DNA from 3 places in the Pseudoalteromonas sp. SG41-2 genome. Region 1 is predicted to be linked to each of the others. Evidence: predicted binding sites of a transcription regulator. Region 1 holds the regulator's gene; each other region holds the start of a gene.
What was found. Region 1 encodes sigma-54, which starts transcription at its own class of promoters, with help from an activator protein. Its sites were predicted from a motif close to GTTGGCACGNNNNTNGNNT; they were not measured.

Region 1 (7,675 bases):
ACTATTTTCACTAGTTCACCTATTTTAAGCGTTTTTACAGCAAGATGGAAAAAACAAATCGTAAAATTTTGTAATATTCTATGTAATAGCGCTGCAAACCTTACAGCAGTAGGCTTAACCGTCGCTTAAATAATTATTCTCAGTCCAAATCAGGCCATAATCTAACAAGCTACGCAGATTCTTTTATTTATACTTTCAGGTTGGCTTTTGTTACTATTTGCAGTCATCTCATTTTGAATAATTGGCGTAACGTAATGGTGACTTCTTTTGTCATTTTAATTCTCGGATTTGCAGCTCTAGTTTGGAGTGCGGATCGCTTTGTTTATGGTGCTGCGGCACTGGCAAAAAATTTCGGTGTTCCTACTCTTATTGTTGGCTTAACCGTTGTTGCGATGGGCTCGTCAGCCCCTGAAATGATGGTCTCAGCATCAGCTGCGCTTGCCGGTAAAACTGACACTGCCGTGGGTAACGCCGTTGGCTCAAATATCACTAATATTTTACTTGTTTTAGGTATTACCGCGCTATTGCGCCCACTCTCAGTATCATCAATGACATTAAAACGCGAAATGCCGCTTGTACTACTAGTGTCAATCGCTGCCTGGTATGTATTTTCTGATAACTACTTTTCATTTGCTGAGGGCGTTGCATTAATCATTGGCTTTGTGGTCTTTATTGCGGGCTTAGTTATTATTTCTATTCGCGCTAAAAACCAAGCTGATGACCCATTTGTAAGTGAAGCCTGTGAAGACGTACCAGATAACGTGCCCACCAAATCGGCTTTATTTTGGTTAATTATTGGTATGATATTACTGCCTGTCAGCTCACATTTTTTAGTTGGCTCAGCAGTTGATATAGCCAAATACTTTGGCCTAAGTGATTTAGTAATAGGGTTAACCATTATTGCTATTGGCACCAGTTTGCCTGAGCTGGCAGCCTGTATTGCTGGGGTATTAAAAAACGAAGATGATTTAGCACTGGGTAATATTGTTGGCTCAAATATATTTAACATTTTAGCTGTGTTGCCACTGGCTGGGATTATCAACCCTTCAATTATTGATCCTTCAGCTGCAAACCGTGATGCCTTAATAATGATTGGTGCCACCATAGCCCTTATTGCTATGTCCTTGAGTTTTAGGGGCACAAGACGCATTAATAGAGTTGAAGGTGGCCTGTTATTGGTCGCGTTTTTAATCTATCAAGGTTATATTTTCAGCCAAGTTGCTTAATGCTAGCCACAAAATGGATAACACAATGACGCAGTTAAATTTTATTGAACAAGGTAAGCGGGTGCTAGAAATAGAGCGCCAAGCACTGCTTGATATAACCCAATATCTAGACGAAAACTTTAATCAAGCTTGCCAATTGATGTATCAATGTCACGGTAGGATCATAGTAGTCGGTATGGGGAAATCAGGGCATATTGGTAATAAAATTGCTGCAACACTGGCAAGCACTGGCACGCCTGCGTTTTTTGTCCATCCGGGTGAAGCAAGTCATGGTGATTTAGGGATGATCACTCGTGATGACGTGGTTATGCTTATTTCAAACTCAGGCGAAACCAGCGAAGTACTGAATATTATTCCGGTTATTAAACGTATTGGCGCAAAAATGATCGCCATGACAGGTAACCCTGAATCATCAATGGCAAATTGGGCTGATGCTCATGTATGCATCAAAGTAAGTCAAGAGGCCTGCCCATTAGGACTCGCTCCGACTGCAAGCACGACTGCAACACTTGCGATGGGTGATGCAATAGCCGTTGCTCTGCTAGAAACCCGTGGCTTTACCGCCGATGACTTTGCGCTATCGCATCCTGGTGGTAGCTTAGGTAAACGTTTACTATTGTGTTTAAAAGATATTATGCACAGTGGCCCAGCAACGCCTATGATCAATGATAAGCAATGTATCAAAGATGCATTAATCGAAATGTCGGCAAAAGGCTTAGGTATGACAGCTATTGTTGATGACACAGGGCAACTTGCAGGGCTTTTTACTGATGGTGATTTACGGCGAATTTTAGAGCAACGAATAGATATTCACAGTACTTTGATAAGCACTGTCATGACCCGCTCTTGCACTACTGCAACTGCTGATATGCTTGCCGCCGAGGCACTCAATATCATGGAGAATAAGCGTATCAATGGCTTAATTGTAGTTGATGATAAACACCACCCTATTGGTGCTCTTAATATGCAAGATTTGCTCAAAGCAGGAGTTTTATAATGCAGTTTGCTGACTTATATCAGCCACTTTCAGATGATGCTCGCGAGCGAGCACAAAAAATCAAACTCCTGATCTGTGATATCGATGGGGTGTTTTCAGATGGTCGTATTTATCTTGGTAACCAAGGTGAAGAACTCAAAGCGTTTAATACTAAAGATGGCTTTGGTATCAAAGCACTGATCAATAGCGGTTTTGAAGTTGCCGTGATCACCGGTCGTCATTCACAGATAGTTCAGCAACGGATGACTAGCCTGACAGTACCGCATATTTACCAAGGCCAAGAAAACAAGTTGCAAGCTTATCAACAGCTCAAGGATAAATTGCAGTTAAGCGATGAACAAATCGCTTACATAGGCGATGACGGACCTGACTTGCCGGTAATGGAATTGGTTGGTTTTGCGGTGGCAGTAAATGATGCGCATCCACTAATCAAACGCATTTCACATTATACAACCATGCTACCTGGTGGCTTTGGGGCGGTGCGTGAACTCACTGATTTATTAATGCTCGAAAATGGTAAATCATTAACCAGCGAAGGCACGAGCTCATGAATAGTGCGCGTTTAATATTATGCGTATTATTTGTCGGCTGCATGGTATGGCTGTGGTATCCGTATTTTTATCAAAGTACCGCCATAAAACAACACCAAGAAGATATAATAGCAAAACCTGATTATACTGCGGTGGCATTAAAACAAACCGCATTTGATGAACAAGGTAAAATTAGCCACAAAGTAACAGCTGCAAAAATGGAACTCTACCAACAGTTAGGGTTCACTTACTTTGAACAACCTATTTTTACACTCTATAATCAACAGCAGACGTGGCAAATTAATGCCGATGAAGCCACCTTATATGAAAATCATCAATTAATTTTAGAAGGTAATGTGGTTGCTAAAAACCTGACCAATAATGCCATGATTGAACATATAAACGCAGATAATATTCAGGTTGATATTGAACTACAAACCATGAGTTCAGAACAACCAGTTGAATTAATCGGACCAAATTTAAAAATCACTGGGCGCGGTCTCCATGCCGACTTAAAAGCCGAAGTGGTAGAACTAATTAACCATACGCGAACCATATATTATGACCAATAAATTTGCTCACTTGCTTGTTATACCAAGCTTATTCATTGCTTTTGCAAGCTTTGCTGAAAATACGACACCACCTGCAGATCAAGTCTCTATCAGTGCTGACACGCAGCTTGCCCAACTGAAAGACAATATCGGTATTTTTGAAAAAAATGTTGAAATCATTCATGGTAACCGCCGTATCAAAGCGGATCGACTTGAAGTCCATAAGCGCGAAGATTTAGGCGATAACAAACAACTACTTGTCGCAACTGGCAGTCCGGCTTACTTTGAAGAAAAACAAACTGATGGCACAGTAATGAGTGCCAGTGCTGATGAAGTCCGTTACGATGTCGCTAAGCGCTATTTAACCTTGGTTGGCAATGCACAAGTCACTCAGGCAGGTCAAAAAATCAATGCCAAAAGCATTACCTATGATATGGACCAGCAACTGATCAGTGCTGAAAAAGGCGCAAGCTCAAGCGATCGTGTGCACACCATTTTGGTACCAGTAGACAGTAAAAAAGACAAATCTAAAGGGCAGCCATGAGTACATTAAAAGCTGAATTTCTAGCAAAAAGCTATAAAGGTCGCCAAGTTGTAAAAAGCGTGGGTTTAGAAGTTAGCGCAGGCAGCATTGTTGGCTTATTGGGTCCTAATGGCGCTGGTAAAACCACCACCTTTTATATGATTGTGGGTTTAGTTCCAAGCGACAAAGGTAAAATCAGTATTGATGATAATGACATCACCTTACTGCCAATGCACAGTCGCGCACGGTTAGGGATTGGCTACCTGCCACAAGAATCATCCATCTTCCGTAAATTAACTGTTTATCAAAACCTGATGGCTATTTTAGAAACTCGTAAAGAGCTGAATAAACAAGCCAGAGAAGAAGCGCTCGACAGCTTACTTGATGAGTTTAGCATTCAACATATCCGCGACAGCCAAGGTATGGCATTATCTGGCGGTGAACGTCGTCGAGTTGAAATTGCACGCGCTTTAGCCGCAAACCCAAAATTTATCTTACTTGATGAGCCTTTTGCTGGCGTTGATCCTATTTCAGTGTTAGATATAAAGAAGATTATTGAACACCTTAAAAACCGTGGTATTGGCGTGCTTATTACCGACCACAATGTACGAGAAACCCTTGATGTTTGTGAAAAAGCCTACATAGTTTCTCATGGGGAGTTAATTGCATCAGGTACCCCTGAGCATGTACTCGCCGACCAAACAGTCCGCGATGTTTACCTGGGCGAGCAATTTAGGCTATAAAGCCACGCTCGGCTAAGTATCTGCTAGACTTAACGATGATAACAATAAAAGGATTGTTAGAGATACATGAGGCAATCACTCCAGCTGCGCATGGGCCAGCAACTTACAATGACACCACAGCTGCAACAAGCAATTCGCTTATTGCAACTCAGTACATTGGATCTCCAGCAAGAAATTCAAGAAGCGCTCGACAGCAATCCATTGTTAGAGCTAGAAGAACATGAATATTCAGACGACACGGCTGGTAAAAACGAACAAAAACAAGATAACGATGACTTAACCGTTAGCGCATCAGCAGACGACAAGCCAAGCGAATATGAACAAGAAAGTAGCGAAGCATTAAGTAAAGAGACCTTAAGTGACGAAATGGCTATGGACGTCACCTGGGACGAATACATGAGTGCTGCGCCAAATACGTCATCTGGGCCAATGCCTGAAGATGAGTCAATTTATCAAGGTGCCTCAACTGAAACCTTGCACGAATATCTAATGTGGCAATTACAACTCACACCTTTTAGTCCAACCGATGAAGCCATTGCCATTGCGATTGTTGAAGCCGTTGACGATTCAGGTATTTTAACCTTGAGCTGCGAAGACATCGCAGAAAGCTTAAATCAAGGTAATAACGAAGAAGAAATCGAACTCGACGAAGTGCAAGCAGTGTTAAAACGCATTCAGTTGTTTGACCCTGTTGGTATTGCTGCGCGCAGCCTACAAGAATGTTTATGTATTCAATTAAATCAATTTGATCCTGCAACTCCTTGGATTAGCGAGACAAAAATGATTTTAACTGATCATATCGATTTATTAGCTAGTCGTGACTATCGCACTTTGATGAAAAAGACTAAGCTTAAAGAAGATGAACTAAAAGAAGTAATGACACTGATCCACAGCCTTAACCCAAAGCCTGCGGATACCATAGTACGCGAAGAATCAGAGTATGTTATTCCTGACGTTTCGGTGAAAAAAATTAAAGGTCGCTGGGTGGTTGAACTCAATCCAGACAGCATGCCAAAAATTAGAGTGAACAGCCAATATGCGGCGATGTCACGCTCTGTAAAATCAAGCACTGACAGCCAATTTATACGCTCGCATTTGCAAGAAGCTAAATGGTTTATTAAAAGCCTAGAAAGTCGTAACGAGACGTTACTCAAAGTAACCAACTGCATTGTTAAACAGCAGCAAGGATTCTTTGAGCATGGCCCTGAGGCCATGCGCCCTATGGTACTAAACGACGTTGCCGAAATGGTTGAGATGCACGAATCAACAATTTCTCGTGTAACCACCCAAAAATACATGCATACCCCTCGTGGTATATTTGAGTTAAAATATTTTTTCTCGAGCCATGTAAGTACTGAGAACGGCGGCGAATGCTCATCGACAGCCATTCGAGCATTGATCAGAAAATTGATCAGTGCAGAAAACTCAGCGAAACCATTGAGTGATAGTAAAATTGCAGATATATTGGCAGAGCAAGGTATCAAAGTAGCTAGACGGACTATTGCAAAATACCGCGAGTCACTGGCTATTCCACCGTCAAATCAACGTAAAAGTTTGATTTAAGGCGTAAAATCACAAGAGGAAAATGCTTATGCAACTAAATTTAACTGGTCGTCATGTAGAAATTACTGATTCATTAAGAGACTATGTAAACAATAAGTTTGCCAAGCTTGAAAGGCATTTTGATCATATCAATAATGTCCATGTCATTCTTGATGTAGAAAAGCTAAGCCAAAAAGCAGAAGCCACATTACATGTCAGTGGCGCTGAATTATTTGCCTCAACTGAGCACCAAGACATGTATGCAGCCATTGACGGACTAATCGACAAACTTGACCGTCAGGTAATTAAACACAAAGAGAAGCACGCTCGACACTAACACTATGAAATTAAGCTCACTTATTTGCCAGGACTGCAGTAAAGCTGCGGTCCTTTTTAATAGCAAAAAACGGATCATTGAATTTATCAGCCAATTGGCTCATGAACAACTTCCTCAGCTATCACAACAAGAAATCCTCAACGCACTACTGTCGAGAGAAAAACTAGGTAGTACGGGTATTGGTCGTGGTATTGCTATTCCTCATGGCCGTATGAGTGGTGTTGAAAACCCGCTAGCAATAATTATAGTGAGTGAATCACCGATTGATTTTGATGCGATAGATAATCGCCCAGTTGATATATTTGTAGCTCTCATCGTGCCAGATGGTGATAGCCAACTTCATTTGAAGACGTTAGCCACAATTGCTGATAAACTCAACGACAAAGATTTTTGTAAACAACTACGTAGCGCAAAAACAGACCAAGATTTGTATCACGTAATTGCTGCGCAATCGTAGCCAAATGAAGGAGAATTTACATGGAGTTAATCATCATCAGTGGGCGTTCTGGCTCAGGTAAATCTGTTGCTCTGCGTGTAGTAGAAGATCTTGGCTATTATTGTGTAGATAATATTCCGGTAAACTTATTACCTTCATTAGTGCGCAGTGTCTCTGATAATTATGACAAAATTGCCGTCAGTATTGATGTCCGTAATTTACCGAAAGAGCAGGAAGAATTTAACGATATTCTTGAATACTTGCCTGGTTTTGCAAATCCGACGCTATTTTATTTAGACAGTGATGATCAAACCCTGATCAAACGTTTTTCTGAAACTCGCCGCTTACACCCATTATCTTTGGACTCTTTGCCACTGGATTTAGCTATCAAGCAAGAAAAAGTATTACTTGATGTATTAACTACTCGCGCTGACTTTATACTTGATACCACTGATCTGAGTGTCCACCAGCTTGCAGAGTCAATCCGTGAAAAGATTTTAGGGAAAAAAGATAAAAAACTAATCATTACCTTTGAATCATTTGGTTTTAAATATGGTATCCCAAAAGAAGCTGATTATGTTTTTGATGCACGCTTTTTACCAAACCCACATTGGGAGCCTGAGCTTAAGCCACTTACAGGCCTTGATCAGCCAGTAAAAGATTATTTAGCCAGCCATAGTATCGTACAAAAATTCACTTGGCAGATCCAAACCTTTGTACAAACTTGGTTACCGCATTTGGAGCGTAATAACCGCAGTTACTTAACAATTGCTATTGGTTGCACCGGTGG
Region 2 (7,675 bases), on a different contig from region 1:
GCTGAAAATTCAAAACTGGCGAGTTCACTAGTAGCATGCATATTAAAATCACTACCCCCATCACAATATTAACTTTGCTTTGCACTTGTTGCCATGCATCGCGCTTTTTAACGATCCCGACTAAATACCCGAATGAAAAACACGCAAGTAAAAGACACACTAAAATAGCCCAGCAGCGACCCACCGTGATCCCGTATTGTTCAACTCTAAGCCAAATGCCATAAGCGGCAATCACACTGTAAATTGGTAATAAAGCAATACCAAAAAATACTAACCTGTGTATTACAATTTTATAAGGTCGCTGATCAGCAGCGTATTGATAAACCGTATTCACAAAAAATAAAGTGAGTACCTGTAACCATAAAACTAACGAGCTACCACTGCCTGTTTGCCATAATTTATCTAGCCCCGTAAACGGTAGCGTCGCTAAAAAGCCTAAAGAAATAACCGTAAGTACTGGCAGTAAAAACTTAATCAAGGTTTGCAATAAAAATGAGATGTTATCTTCTATATGCATAACCCCTCTAAAGATCACCGTGGCAAAACCGAACGCTAAGGTTAAAGTTGGGATCCAAAACCAGTCTTTTTTGAGTAGCTCAGAGAAAAATGTAATCTCTAACGCATTAAATAGCGCCGCTCCTAACTGCAAAATTCCCCAGAAAATTAAAACGAATAACCAACACTCTGCAAATAAAATAAAGTTTCGCCATGAGAGCTTGAATAATTGGCTATAACTAATTGCTTCATTACCAATCAGTTGTTGGATATACATAAGTGCTTTAAAGCTGGCAATTAAGGCTGTGAATATAAAAATGGCCGTTAAAGCATCGTTATTAACCAGCGCAATAGGGTATTGCTGAGCACCAATATAAGCACCAAGGAGTGATAACAACAGACTAAATGGTAACAAGTAACTAAGCAGTTTTTTAATATTAGCTTGCTCTACAGCAAGTAAAGTCAGTAGCACAAAACTAATGGTAAAAGTAACTAAAGAAAACAACCAAACTGGCTCTGTCGCAGGCCATAGCTGATTTTCAACACTACGATATAACAAAGTAAGAACAATGCCTTGCACTAAGGAAAGTACAAAAATAAAAGGTTTAGGTAGTTGATTATCCATATCTATCACTCAGGTTTTTCATCAGTGTGCGATAAATGTACCTTTTATTCAATGATGATTACATTTTCAAGTAAAAATCCTTACACAGAGCTATATACTCATCGCTATATTGAGCCCCTTGACCATGAATCGTTAAGCTGGTCAGCTCGCATTCTTGCATCTGATAAGCAAAGCACATTAAGCTCCTGCTCGGCGCTTTAGTGGCAGTAGTTTGTACTAAACAATGGCGCACTAAATACAAACCTTGTAATTGCGCTTGTGCAATAAACAACTGCGCTTCTGGGCAAGGTAGAATCACATTTAAAAAAGCATTTTGGTGACTAAGGTGTTTGAATGCAGTGATTAACTCACTAAAACTTAAGCTATCTGTATGACGTGCGGTATTACGGGCTAAGTCCTGCCCTTTTAAACTGGCATTAAAATACGGAGGGTTACTGATCACAACATCAAACTCAGTTGTGGTGGTTACTTGCTGAATAGCTTTTTGCATCAATTTAATATCGGACCATGGGCTATTTGTAAAATTTTGCTGCGCATCAGCACATGCATTGGCATCAATTTCAACAGCATTAACCTGCATAGTTGGTTTGCGTTGCTTGCACATTAATGCCAACAACCCAGTACCTGTGCCAATATCAAGTAACCGCTGTGAAGTAGTTAAGTCAGCCCATGCACCGAGTAAAATTCCATCCGTCGAGACCTTCATCGCACTGCGCGTTTGCGCTACTTTAAATTGTTTAAACACAAAGCCTGACATTTTTTCACCTTTTCATTCACCAACTGGCGGATAGCGCGTATAATTACCAGCAATTGTCCTCTATTTTTGACACTCTATGCAATTTTCTGATTTTGATATTGATAACAAGATACTACAAGCCGTTGCTAAAATGGGTTACGAAACCCCAACTAGCATTCAACAACAAGCGATCCCTGAAGCGCTGCAAGGCCGTGATATTTTAGCCTCTGCACCAACCGGTACTGGTAAAACAGCGGCATTTTTGATCCCGGCGATTCAATACTTACTTGATTTCCCGCGTCGCGAGCCTGGTTTTGCCCGTGTTTTGATCATGACTCCAACGCGCGAGTTAGCTTATCAAATTCATGAACAGTGTGAACTACTTGCTAAAGGCACTAACCTTAAAATTGGTGTTGTTACTGGCGGTATTAACTACGGTACGCATAAAGAAATTTTTGAAAAAAATAACGATATATTAATCGCCACACCAGGGCGATTAATGGAATATTTAGAAACCGAAAACTTTCATGCCGAAAACGTCGAGATGCTTATTTTAGACGAAGCAGACCGCATGTTAGACATGGGCTTTCGTAAAGAAATGATGCGTATTTGCGAAGAAGCAAAAAATCGTCGTCAGTGCTTTTTATTCTCAGCCACTCTTGAAGGCGATAGCGTTGAACGATTTGCAGAGCAAATTTTAAAAGATCCAGCCCTATTAGAAGCTGAATCTTCACGTAAAGAAAAAGCTAAAATCCACCAATGGGTACACATTGCTGATGATTACAACCATAAATTAGCAATGTTGGTTGAAATACTAAACAGTGAAGACTTAAGCAAAGCTATTGTGTTTGTTAAAACCCGTGATCGCCTAGAAACATTAGTCGGCGAGCTGACCAATGCTGGGGTTCGCGCAGCCTGGTTACGTGGCGAGATGCCACAAGACAAACGCATGAAGGCAATGGAAAATTTCCACAGTGGCCGTACAAGAATATTAGTTGCGACTGATGTTGCCGCCCGCGGTATTGATGTGGCTGATATTAGTCATGTGATCAACTTTGATATGCCACGCACAGCAGACGTGTATGTTCACCGTATTGGCCGCACTGCTCGCGCAGGTAAGAAAGGCATTGCAATTTCGTTAGTAGAAGCCCATGACATTGCAGTATTAGCCAAAATTGAACGCTACATTGAGCTGCGCCTTAAACGCCGTGTTGTTAAAGGATTTGAGCCGCGTCATAAAGAAGCTAAAGCGCCAATCAAAAAACATAAAGATCCGGTAAAAATCAAAGCCCGTAAAAAGGCCAAAGCAAAAGCCAAGAAAAAGAAATAATTCATCTGCTTTGACGCTACATAAAAAGCCGAGACTTATCATAGTCTCGGCTTTTTACATTCAGTTTTACCTACTCGCAGTAAATTATTAAACCCTCTCATAGCAGTCATGCAAATTAATTATCTTGTGCCCCCCATTTAGCTTGCTCATTACAATCTTGCAGCTACGATCATCACTTAGCAATAAAATATATTGCATCGCTCTAGCTGCACTAAACAACAACTACAAATCTAAATTAGTTAGCTAATCGCCGTACTTTTTACTCAGTTGAATGTAAAAAATTCCAAAAACATTACCCGAACTTAAAATACCCCTTCAATTTCAATGCGTTAAAGTTGGAATAAATATTGTAACAGTAGGCTTACTATTCACTAAACACATACAATAGATGTTATGAGGGAAATCATGAGTCGCTTCAAATTAACTGTATCATTGGTATCACTATGCTGTGTATTTTTACTCGCCTGCGCAACGCAAGTCAGTGCAGCCACTAGTACAATTATGATCAGCAGCGTTTCTCCTCAACCAACACTACAGCAGACTATAATTGATAAACTGCGCAGCAATCCAAACCTAAACCTCTCGCAACTGCGAGTACACGTTGATGGCAACAAAGTAGCCATTTATGGTCTAACCGAAACCGGCTTTGAACGCGCACTGGCACAAAAGTTTTTAGAAAACACCCAAGGTGTAGCAATCATAGAAAATAAAATGCAGGTGAGAGATTGAAGAGTTTAAAGCTGCTAGGCTAAAGATTAAAGAGTTAAAGCAACTGATTTTCTGGTGATTCAACTTAGGTTTACTTAAAACACAGAAAACGCAAATCTCCAAAACATGACTTACAAAGTAAAATCCCAGCTAAACGCATACTTATGGTTTAGCTGGGATTTATCTGTAATAAAATTAGAAATTGCGTATTTCTACCGTTGAATTATTAAACTCAAATTTATTAATTTTGCCGCATTGAGCAACATGATTAGTACTAGCATAAGGGGTGTTTACTTGCGCGATATTACCCTCCCAGCCCTGACCATTTTTAATAAACGCTTTTACCTCAAACCATCCATTAACCGCTTTGCTGCAATCCATATCAACATCAAGCAGCCAGTAATGTTCCCCCCAAATATTCAGTGGTGTAACACCAAAGCCATCATTAGCAACGGTTTTTTCTGCTCCCCAAGTTGCTGGCCAAATATTAGTTGTCCAATCGGTTGCGGTCCCTTGCGCCTCACTACTTTGGCCCGTTTCAATACCATACCAATCTAGGTAATTATCGTTTGCTTTCCAAGGACTGGTAGTGGCACTTTGCAAATTATTATGGCGAATTGGCATAGCACATTCAAAGTTGCTTGTTTGGCAGTTACGCCCAAGATTTGTGTTCGCATAAACATGGTCAATCCCGCCGCGAATAAACATATCTTGGCCAGTTTGCGTTTGTGCGTTAATAAATATCACAGTTCGCTGCCAATCACTCTGAGGATCAGGGGTTGAATTAGTGGTTAGCTTGGCATTTTTATGAATAGCCATTGCATCCCACGCGGCTACATTTAAGTTTATAGTGCCATTTGCATTAACAGTAATAACTTCACCAGTACAACTTGTTGCATCATTAGTCAGCGCTCCTTTTAGCACGTTACAGTATTGCCCTGGAGCCATATCTGTTTGCACGGTAGTATTGAGTGTTGAGCCTTCTTTATTAATGGCAACATGACCTGAACTTCCTCTACCAAAGGCTATTTGATTGTTAGTATTATCCCACCAATTGGTTGTTGCCCAGTTATCAGCTGTATTATTTCTAAAATCTACGCCACCTGCAATGTATGCCCAACGATGCTCACATTGCCAATTACTCGCAAAGCATTCTAAATTACCGTTGTTATGCACAGGTACGCTTGGACCACCAGCATCTGTGTCACCATGATAGTCGTAACTAGACATTACTTTTGGATAACCATACGGGTAAGCCAACATAAATACGTTTGCTAAGTCGTACAAGCGGCCATCTTCAAAGGTAATTACATTACCGGCACCACCATGACCGCGTTGATTATCATGATTATCTACAAATACTACAGCTGATGCACTTGGCATAAACCCCCACCCTTCACCAAAATTACTTAACCATGCGAGCGAGCCATTTCTAAAGGTATTGCCAAGTTCAGTGCTGTATTTAAATTCCGTAACTAAACCTGACGCTAAATACTCAGAGGCACCAACAGCCTCGCCACCTTGATCAATTACTTCTTGAAAGACCACTGGCGAGCCATTCACTTTCGCCATTAAACTTTGAATATCACTGGCTGCAACATGTTTAGAGGCATCAAACCGAAACCCCTTAACACCAATGGCTTGTAATTCATTAATGTAAGCCGCTAATGTGTTTTGGACATACGTTGCAGCGGTATCTAAATCTGCGAGTCCAACTAACTCACAGTTTTGTACTCGGTAACGATCGTTGCCGTAGTCAGAGCCATTAATGGTGCAACTGGTGTGAAAGTCTTGTGGGCTATAAATTGGGTATTGTTTATTACCATAGGTATTACCAGCGGTACCTGTACCACTGCCTGCAGCCATATGATTGATTAAAGTATCTACATAAATATCAACGCCAGCGGCATTACAGCGATTAACCATATCAATAAACTGCTCGCGGTTACCGCCTCGGCTTTGCAATAGGTAACTGACAGGTTGATAACGCGTCCACCATTGGCTGCCTTGTATATGTTCATTAGGCGGCGATACCTGTACCGCAGCATAGCCTTTAGGTCCTAGGTATTGTTCACATTCGAGGGCTACATCTTGCCAGTTCCATTCAAATAGATGGACGAATGTTGTTGGTGTTGCATTTGCAATCGACGTAGCACTTAGGGCAACGCTTAGCCCAATAGTGGTTACTATTCTTTTAATTTTCATTGTGTGTTCCGTTGTGTTGTCAAGTAATAGGCATTCTTCATTTACAAAGAATTAACAGTAGAGGGATTCTCACAAAATGAAAATTGAATACGTATGCAATCAAAAATTCAAAAACACCATCGATTATGGATGCTTAGCACAAATGCAGTGGCACGAGTGTATCGCTAACTTATTCTTTGTGTGTGTTGGAGTGTTTATTAACGGGCAGTACAGAGCGGTAAAAACTAGTATACGGTTTTTATCTTTATTACGAATTAAATGGTACTAATCTTGAAGTTTGTGGTTAGCTTTTGCAGACTGCTCTACAAAGTGATTATTTATGTTGCGCGTTTTTGCGATTTTGGCATTCATTAAGAACTTGCAGCTTTTGCGCAGGGCTTGCACTGTGCCACGCGAGAATTTCATCAAGGGTTCTAAAGCAACCGATACAGGTATCGTTTTTATCTAAACAACAATGCCGAATACATGGGCTACTTGGTTCTTCATTGCTCACTTTAATGTTATTCATTAATTTTACCTTCGACTTTACTTATTAGACACTAGCCTTAGTTTTAGCTAGTGTCTAATAAGTAAAGTCGATAATCGGCTAGCGATAACTAAACTATGACCACTGCCTTTTACTTGTTTTGATGCTTCGCCATAAATGCTGTCTATCAGTAGAAAACTTAATACTGGTAAATATGCGCCAATCAACAACTGTATTACCAGCTGTAAATTTGTGTAAATTAGCACTATCAACAGGTAAATATTACCTGTTGATAGAACCATTTATTGTTCTGAGTGCTGGCGCTTTTCAGTGATCATCGCATCGAGTTTTTCACCGCCTTTAATACCAAAATCAAGGGTGCGAATTGGGAATGGAATACTAATATCAGCGTCACTTAGCGCTTGTTTGACTGCCACAATTGCTTTATGGCGTACGCTCATAAAGTCTGCCTCGCCGGGATATTTGATCCAAAACCACACCAGTAAGTTGACACTACTGTCGCCAAACCCTTCGGCATAAACAGCGGTTTCGTCTTGTTTAATTACAAAATCAAATTCATTGATTTTTTTAACTATCACCTCGGCTGCCAGCTCTGGGTCATCACCATATGAAATGCCCACCGGCACTTCAATGCGGCGTACACCTAAGGTACTGTAATTACGTAATACATTACGAAAAAGTATTTTGTTAGGCACTAAAATCAATTGCCCATAAAAGTTTTCGATAAGCGTGTTGCGCAAATTTATTGAGCGCACATTGCCAAACACATCATCGGTTTTTATAACATCGCCTGTTTTAAAGGGTTTGCGAATACCCATAGCAATACCAGCTATTAGGTTCTCGGTCATATCTTGAAAGGCAAAACCAATTGCTAGACCAACAATCCCAGCACCAGCCAGTAATGACGTTACAGTGCCTTTTAGCCCTATAAAATCGAGGGCAACAAATAACCCAACACACAGTACTATCATCTTGAATATCGATGCCATTAAGTCTGCAATTTGTTGGGAGTCTAACGAGCGGCGTAAAACATTGCGCATCATCGAACCTAAAAAACGCGCGAGAATTGAGAAAACAATGGCGATGATC
Region 3 (7,675 bases), on a different contig from region 1:
TATCGGTGCTAAAAATAGCGATACTAGACCTTTTTCTTTTGTACAAGCATCTTTATTTCAATGGGTTAACCCGAAAGCCTGGACTATGGCATTAAGTGCAGTGAGTGTTTATGCCCCATCCAAAGGAATTGGTGCAGTGGTACTTGTAGGTCTTATTTTCGGTATAGTTAATTTACCCTGTGTCTGCTCATGGACGTTAGTCGGACAAAAGCTACAAGTATGGCTAAAAGATCGCAAGCGCCTACGAGCATTCAATATTTTTATGGCTGTATTGTTAGTCGCCTCGGTACTTTTTAGTATGCTGTGAGTAATAAAACAAATAAACGCCTTAACAATGGCAACTTGGTTAAGTTGCCATTGTTAACCTCAATTTCGGATAACAAATCAATTTCCAGCAGCTAACTTATAAACCCCCTCGCGAACTAAAACTTTGATCTACTGCAACATGACTATGCTTGCCTCGTGCAATTATGGAGAGACTTGCAAACAGTACTGACACTTATCTATATTCATGAAGAGGGATGGCTAATGACGAATAAAGCAATAGCGAAGTTTAATATTTCTGCAACCGCAGCAAGTAATTTCCAACATGAAGCTGACGCAACGGCTGATTTTTGGGGCAATAAACCACTTAATACCTTGCCCCCTCATGATTTTATTGCTCCTTATGCACGTCATAAAACGCTGCCTACACCCGGTATAGAAAAACGTAATGCTTGGATCATTGGTGGAGGTATTGGTGGCCTAGCAGCGGCATTTTATCTTATCCGTGATGGCCATATGAGCGCTGAAAATATTACCATTTTGGAAGAAATGGATATTGAAGGCGGTTCAATGGATGGCGCGGGTAACCCTGATGACGGCTATATTATTCGTGGTGGCCGTGAAATGAACTGGAATTACGACACCTTGTGGGATCTGTTTCAAGACGTTCCCGCTGTTGAACTGCCCGAAGGCTATTCTGTGCTTGATGAGTACCGTTTAATTAATGATAACGACGCTAATTACTCACAAGCCCGTTTAATAAATAAATGCGGTGAGATACTCGATGCAAGTGACTTTGGCCTGAATAAAGCCCAGCAATGGGAGCTGATCCGTTTAATGCTCAAGCGCAAAGAAGAGCTTGACGATCTCAGCATTGAAGACTATTTCAGCAAAGGTTTTTTACAAAGCAATTTTTGGTTTTTATTTCGTACTATGTTTGCCTTTAAAAATTGTCATAGCTTGTTAGAAACTAAACTGTATTTGCATCGCTTTCTTGATTCTATTGATGGCTTTGCCGACATGTCTGTTTTACTTTTTCCGAAATATAATCAATACGATACCTTTATTAAACCGCTTGCTAATTTATTACGAGACAAAGGCGTGAATTTTCAATTTGCAAGCCGTGTAAACGATCTGGATATAACATTTACCGGTAATAAAAAAACCGTAACGGGGATCCATGCCACTATAAAAGGTCAAGCACAGCATATTAACGTTGCTCCAGACGATTTAGTTTATGCACTAACGGGTTCAATGACAGAGCATACCGCTTATGGTGACATGCAAAATGTGCCCGAGCTGAACTGTGAAAAACACGATCCCGGCGAAAATAGCGGGTGGAATTTATGGAAAAACCTCGCGAAGAAATCAGCTGTTTTTGGTAAACCCGAAAAATTTTATGGCGATATTGATAAGTCTATGTGGGAGTCAGCCACACTGACTTGCAAGCCATCCCCACTTATAGATAAGCTAAAGACATTATCAGTAAACGATCCTTACTCTGGTCGCACGGTAACTGGCGGCATTATTACTTTTACAGACTCTAACTGGCTATTGAGTGTAACATGTAACCGCCAACCTCATTTTCCAGATCAACCCGATGATACGTTAGTACTTTGGGTCTATGGTTTATTAATGGACAAACAAGGTAATCGTATCGTTAAAACAATGCCACAATGTAGCGGTGAAGAAATAATTACGGAGCTTTGCTACCATTTGGGCATTGAACAGCAGCTTGATGAAATCATTGCCAATACCAAGATACGTACAGCGCTAATGCCTTATATCACAGCTCAATTTATGACTCGTGCAGCTGGTGACAGACCCACCTCAGTTCCTGAAGGTTGTACAAACTTAGGTTTGATTGGTCAATTTGTTGAAACCCACAACGATATTATATTCACGATGGAAGCCTCTATTCGTACAGCACGTATTGGGGTATATAAGTTACTTAATATCCCTAAACAAGTGCCCGACATTAGCCCAACCCAATATGATATTCGTAACCTAATTAAAGGAGCTAGAGCGCTCAACAGCGGCAAGCCCTTTATTGGCGAGCGGTTATTACACCGCCTGCTTGATAAAACCTACTTTGCTCATATTTTACCGCCATTACCAGAGCCAAGTAGTAAAGAACAAATCCATTTTGAAGCAGAAATGCATGAGCTACTGGGCAAAGGCAGCTCGGCGATGCATAAATTTTCAAGCTGGGTTGGTACACTCAGGGATAATTTTTCGCATAAAGATAAATAATCTGAGCTTCGGATAATAAATCTATCCTCAATGGCTATGGATGGCCAAGCTAAAAACTATTTCTATACAAAATACAAAGCCTTGATCTTGATAAAGTGCAATAAGAAAAAACCAGGCTAGAATAAATAATAATATGAGCTCTGGATAATAAATCTGTCTCCAGTAGCTATTTTAGTAAACCTTTTTAACCAAAGTTCTGGTTAGTAATTTAACAGGAGCCAAAATGAGCCAAACAGTTGCAGATTTAATGACATCAGATCCATATGCCGTAAGTGCAGAAAACACCCTACACGACGCACATAATCTAATGAAGGAAAAAAATATCCGCCATATTCCGGTAATTGATCACAATGGCGAACTAGTGGGTATGTTGACACAAAAAATCATGATTGCCCAAGTGATGAATATTATGGCTAATTACAGCCCTAGCGCACTTGAACGAAAGGAGAAACAAACGAAAATACACACTATTATGGCAACCGATTTTGCCACTGTACTAGCAACCCAACCACTGCAAGATGTTGCTCGGTTTTTTGTTGATAACCGCCATGGTTGCATGCCTGTGATCACTGAAAAAAATAAACTCGTGGGTATACTTACCTCGTCAGACTTTGTACGCCTAGCGGCCGCTTTATTATCTTAATGCAAGGTGATAATAAGACCGCTATCCGTATAAAATGAATATAAACTCGTGTAATCGTGTATGCCAAGTAGTCCTTGGCACACACTACAGCCAGCCTTTGTGTTTAAAAAATAAATAAGGGGCAAAGCCCGATAGCAACATAATGCCAATTGCAAATGGGTAACCCCATTCCCATTGCAGCTCAGGCATTATATTAAAGTTCATCCCATATACACTGGCGACTACGGTAGGTGGTAAAAAAACCACCGAAGCAATAGAGAAGGTTTTGATAATTTGATTTTGTTCAATGTTAATAAAACCTTGTGTTGAATCCATCAAAAAGTTCACCTTATCAAACAAAAAGGTACAGTGAGACATTAGCGTATCTATATCAAGTACAATTTCTCGTAGTGATTCGCGATCCTCATTTTGTACACCTAAACGACGTATTAAAAACGAAATATTGCGCCGCGTATCCATTAAACACAAACGCACTTTCCCATTCGCATCCTCTAAACGCGCGATACGACTGACCGCTTCTTCTAGATCAGAGTCATCTTCTTCTAGTACATATGCACTGAGCTTCTCTAACTGATGATGCATATCCTCGAGCATATCAGCATGGTTTTCGACTTTTTGATCGAATAATGTAACCAATAACTGTTTTGGCGTATCACACATTACTTGACCTTTACGTGCTCTTAAGCGTAACAATCGAAAGTCAGCCAGCTCGTCATCGCGAATGGTCAGCAAACAGTTATCCTGAAGTAAACAGGCCACTGTTACCGTATTAAAACGTCCTTCATTGGGCGACATAAACAATGCGTGCACATGCAAGCCTTCATTGTCGATAAAACATCGCGATGAAGCTTCAATCTCTTGCACATCCCCTGACTCAGGAAAAGTTATATTGAGCGTTTTTGCGAGCGTATTTCGCTCATCTTCCGTTGGGTTGATTGTGTCAATCCAGTGTGCATTTCTGATTGATGCTTCAAGAGAGGTATCGGATGAAGGCTCTAACTCTCTGATCACCCCCTGCTCGATAGAAAAAAATCTCAACATGCACTTCTCCTTTAATAACAAGATGGGTTGAGTATATGTAAGTGATGATTAATCAACAATGATAATACACTTCTGTATCACAGTTATTATTGAGAGTAAGTAATTCGCTAACACGTAACAGCATCTTTTATTTTGCAGATTTTACAAAAAAGTGCATATTTTTCATGGCATTTCAAAGAAATGCTTTCATCACCCAACTTCAAAAAACATATAAATTATTAAATATCAGAAACTTAAAAAATAATTTTTATCGGCACAGCCATTGCTTTATATAAACTAACGCATGTTCATAGACTTTATTAGACGCTGTGAACATTCCTTATAAATCAGGAGGAATAATGAGTAACAATAACGAAACAAACAAAATCGCTGAATTTACTGCCCCAGGTATGAATGAAGAATCTGCAAAAAATACCATTGCTACACTTGATAACCGCATGGTCGCACTGATCGATTTACAATTGACTCTAAAACATATTCATTGGAATGTAGTTGGCCCAAATTTTATTGGCGTGCATGAAATGCTCGACCCTCAGGTTGAAGTGATCAGAGCAATGACCGACACCATCGCCGAGCGAATCGCTACGCTGGGCGGAGTTCCGGTTGGTACTCCAAAATCGATAGTTGATCGTCGTTCATGGCAAGATTACGCAATTGGTAAGGGCTTGGTAAAAGATCATTTAGTTGCGCTTGATAAAGTATACAATGGGATTAATGGCGATCACCGAAGTGCGATTGGCAAGCTATCAGAGCTCGATCCTGTATCTGAGGATATGCTAATTAGCCAACTTGCCGATTTAGAACAGTTTCAATGGTTTGTGCGTGCACACTTAGAATCGTCAACGGGCAAACTCAATAGCTAATCTAGCGGTTTTGTGTTCAGTTTAAACTGATTCATTTATATTTAAAGTCAAAGATCAGGCTATTTAAAGCCTGATCTTTATTTATTACTGCTCAACAATAATACCGCTATTTTTTGTTTATATTAGATCTTAAACTGACCTACCAAATCGCCTAAACTCTCCCCTCGACCAGCTAAGTGATGACTGACTGATGAGGTTGTTTTAATTGAACGAGTAAGCTCATTAACGATTTCTTGAATCGCAAAAACGTTACGGTTAATTTCCTCAGTTACACTACTTTGCTCTGTGGCAGCGGTAGCTATTTGTGTGCTCATATCGTTAATTGTAGTAACCGAGCTGGTTACCGCTCCTAAACTTTCAGAAATTGCGCGAGATGACTCAACTGAGCGATTACAGCTTTGCTGACTTGCCAACATTGCCTTTACCGCAGCCGTGACTAGCGTATGTAACTCATTAAGCATTTCATTAATCTCTAACGTACTCTCTTGTGTACGACTGGCTAAACTTCTCACTTCATCAGCTACAACCGCAAAACCACGGCCTTGCTCGCCAGCCCTTGCAGCTTCAATAGCCGCATTAAGGGCCAGTAAGTTAGTTTGCTCAGCAATGCCACCGATAACACTTAATACACTGTTAATTTTTTTAGATTGTTCACTTAATGAATTAACCTGTTCAGCAGCTTGATTAATCTCACTCATTAAATTTGAAACTTCTTCTAAAGAAACATCTACACATTTTTGAGCATTGGCAACATCTTGCGTGGCTGACTGGGTTGATACCGCCACTTGTGTGGTATTTTGCGCGACTTCCTGAGATGTTGCTGACATTTCGGTGATCGCCGTTGCTACCAGCTCAGTTTCATGATTATGGTTTACTAACTGATTTTCAATTAACTGTGTTTGTGTATTGATATCATTTGATGAATCTTTTACATCACGGGTTACATCTGCCACATTGGTGATAATGCTATGTAGTTTACTAACAAACACATTAAATGAATTACCCAATTGACCAATTTCATCGTTACTATGCACTTCTAAGCGCTTAGTCAGATCACCTTCGCCTTTTGCAATATCATCTAAGTTTTGCACCATATTGTGAATTGGTTTTACCATATTGTTTGCCGCAATTAAGGCAAAAAACACCGTCAACACCACCCAAAATAATGCAATTAATAACAGGGTCGTTACTTTTTCATTCATATGAGCTTGTATTGTTGCTTGGTATTTTGTTAGCTCAGCTTCAATATCATCCATATAAGCGCCCGTTCCTAGCATCCAATCTGTACCAGGAACCATCGCTGCATAGCCCATTTTTTCAACTAAACCCGTTGTATTAGGCTTTTGAAAAGCATAATAAAAAGCACCGCCACCTTGTCTTGCTTGCTCAAGCAACCCAACAATTATTTTTTTACCATTAGGATCGGTCATGGCTATTTTATTTTGCCCTTCAATTGCATCACCCAATAACGCATGGAAAATACTAACGCCTTTTGTATCATAGATAAAAAAGTAACCATCTTTACCAAAAGTGAGATCTCGCAATGCATTTTTTGCATCTTCTTTAGTCCCCTTGGCTAGTTCGTAATTAATTATTTGGCGGCCTATCTCAACCTCAGTTGCTAATAAACTTTCTTTGTCAGCAATTAATTTTGTTTTAAACGATACAAAATTTTGCTGCTGATTTTGATACTCTAAATAATATGAGCTGGCCATTAAACTAATTAACAGCAGCGTGAGCGGCAAAATAGCTAATAGCAACAGCTTATTTTTCAGACTTAGATTACTCATTTTTCCTCACGTGTAACAATGTAAAGCTCCATAGTATTGATACATCGAGAGCTTATAAAAACTGTAATTATACTGCCAATTACAATTAAGTGTTTATTTGAAATCAAAAGCTATTCAAATACCATATTCACATATATATAGATTCTGGATATAAGACAAACGTATAGTAGCCGCAAAGCTACCATAATAAATTTTTACTAGTACAGTAAACGTAAAAATTGCTAGCCAACAAAAACACAATTGCACAATAATCACACAACAAGCAACTATAAATGAATATTGAACTGATTTTGGCCTCGCCATTAGTTTAATAAACTGACGTTTAATATTTTTAATGGCTATGTTATTTGTGATCTCCATGCTATCTATCAATATTCAGCTTTTCATCCACCACGTTTTCACATAGTCTGAAAGCAGACTCAATGTAAAACAATACAAATTATAACAAGGTAGTTTTATGAGCAATCAATTAAATGTATTAGGTACGCGCTTGCATTTGTGCTGCGGGAATACAGGCTACACTCGAGAAGGATTTTGCTATGTCCCTGCATCTGATGTTGGTAACCACAGTGTATGTGCCATCATGACTGATGAATTTTTACAGTTTTCAAAAGCACAAGGCAATGACTTGATAACGCCTAATCCAATGTACGATTTTGCAGGCCTAAAGGCTGGTGATAAATGGTGTTTATGTGCCGTGCGCTGGCACCATGCGGTTGCTGAAAACGTAGCTCCGCCGGTTATACTTGAGGCCACCCATGAAAAATCGTTACAAGTAGTCTCTCTTGAAGTATTAAAGGCTCACCAATACTCTGCACGCT

Region 2: a site for sigma-54 is predicted at 3,521-3,539, ahead of H5186_RS01625 (BON domain-containing protein). Genes of this name have one in related genera too.
Region 3: a site for sigma-54 is predicted at 4,451-4,469, ahead of dps (DNA starvation/stationary phase protection protein Dps). Genes of this name have one in related genera too.

Annotation. Positions count from the first base shown of each region.
Region 1 is NZ_JACJFK010000037.1:8,944-16,618, reverse strand. It holds gene H5186_RS20625 (calcium/sodium antiporter) at 255-1,226, shown strand; gene H5186_RS20620 (KpsF/GutQ family sugar-phosphate isomerase) at 1,252-2,223, shown strand; gene kdsC (3-deoxy-manno-octulosonate-8-phosphatase KdsC) at 2,223-2,774, shown strand; gene lptC (LPS export ABC transporter periplasmic protein LptC) at 2,771-3,325, shown strand; gene lptA (lipopolysaccharide transport periplasmic protein LptA) at 3,315-3,848, shown strand; gene lptB (LPS export ABC transporter ATP-binding protein) at 3,845-4,570, shown strand; gene H5186_RS20595 (RNA polymerase factor sigma-54) at 4,637-6,133, shown strand; gene hpf (ribosome hibernation promoting factor) at 6,162-6,449, shown strand; gene ptsN (PTS IIA-like nitrogen regulatory protein PtsN) at 6,454-6,906, shown strand; gene rapZ (RNase adapter RapZ) at 6,927-7,675, shown strand, end outside.
Region 2 is NZ_JACJFK010000002.1:12,281-19,955, reverse strand. It holds gene H5186_RS01640 (DUF4153 domain-containing protein) at 1-1,120, opposite strand, end outside; gene H5186_RS01635 (tRNA1(Val) (adenine(37)-N6)-methyltransferase) at 1,179-1,877, opposite strand; gene srmB (ATP-dependent RNA helicase SrmB) at 1,954-3,186, shown strand; gene H5186_RS01625 (BON domain-containing protein) at 3,592-3,915, shown strand; gene H5186_RS01620 (alpha-amylase family protein) at 4,090-6,099, opposite strand; gene H5186_RS01615 (DUF1289 domain-containing protein) at 6,413-6,607, opposite strand; gene H5186_RS01610 (mechanosensitive ion channel family protein) at 6,868-7,675, opposite strand, start outside.
Region 3 is NZ_JACJFK010000020.1:11,933-19,607, forward strand. It holds gene H5186_RS15675 (LysE family translocator) at 1-307, shown strand, start outside; gene H5186_RS15680 (oleate hydratase) at 529-2,517, shown strand; gene H5186_RS15685 (HPP family protein) at 2,741-3,160, shown strand; gene corA (magnesium/cobalt transporter CorA) at 3,245-4,201, opposite strand; gene dps (DNA starvation/stationary phase protection protein Dps) at 4,540-5,064, shown strand; gene H5186_RS15700 (methyl-accepting chemotaxis protein) at 5,187-6,854, opposite strand; gene H5186_RS15705 (DUF2237 family protein) at 7,312-7,675, shown strand, end outside.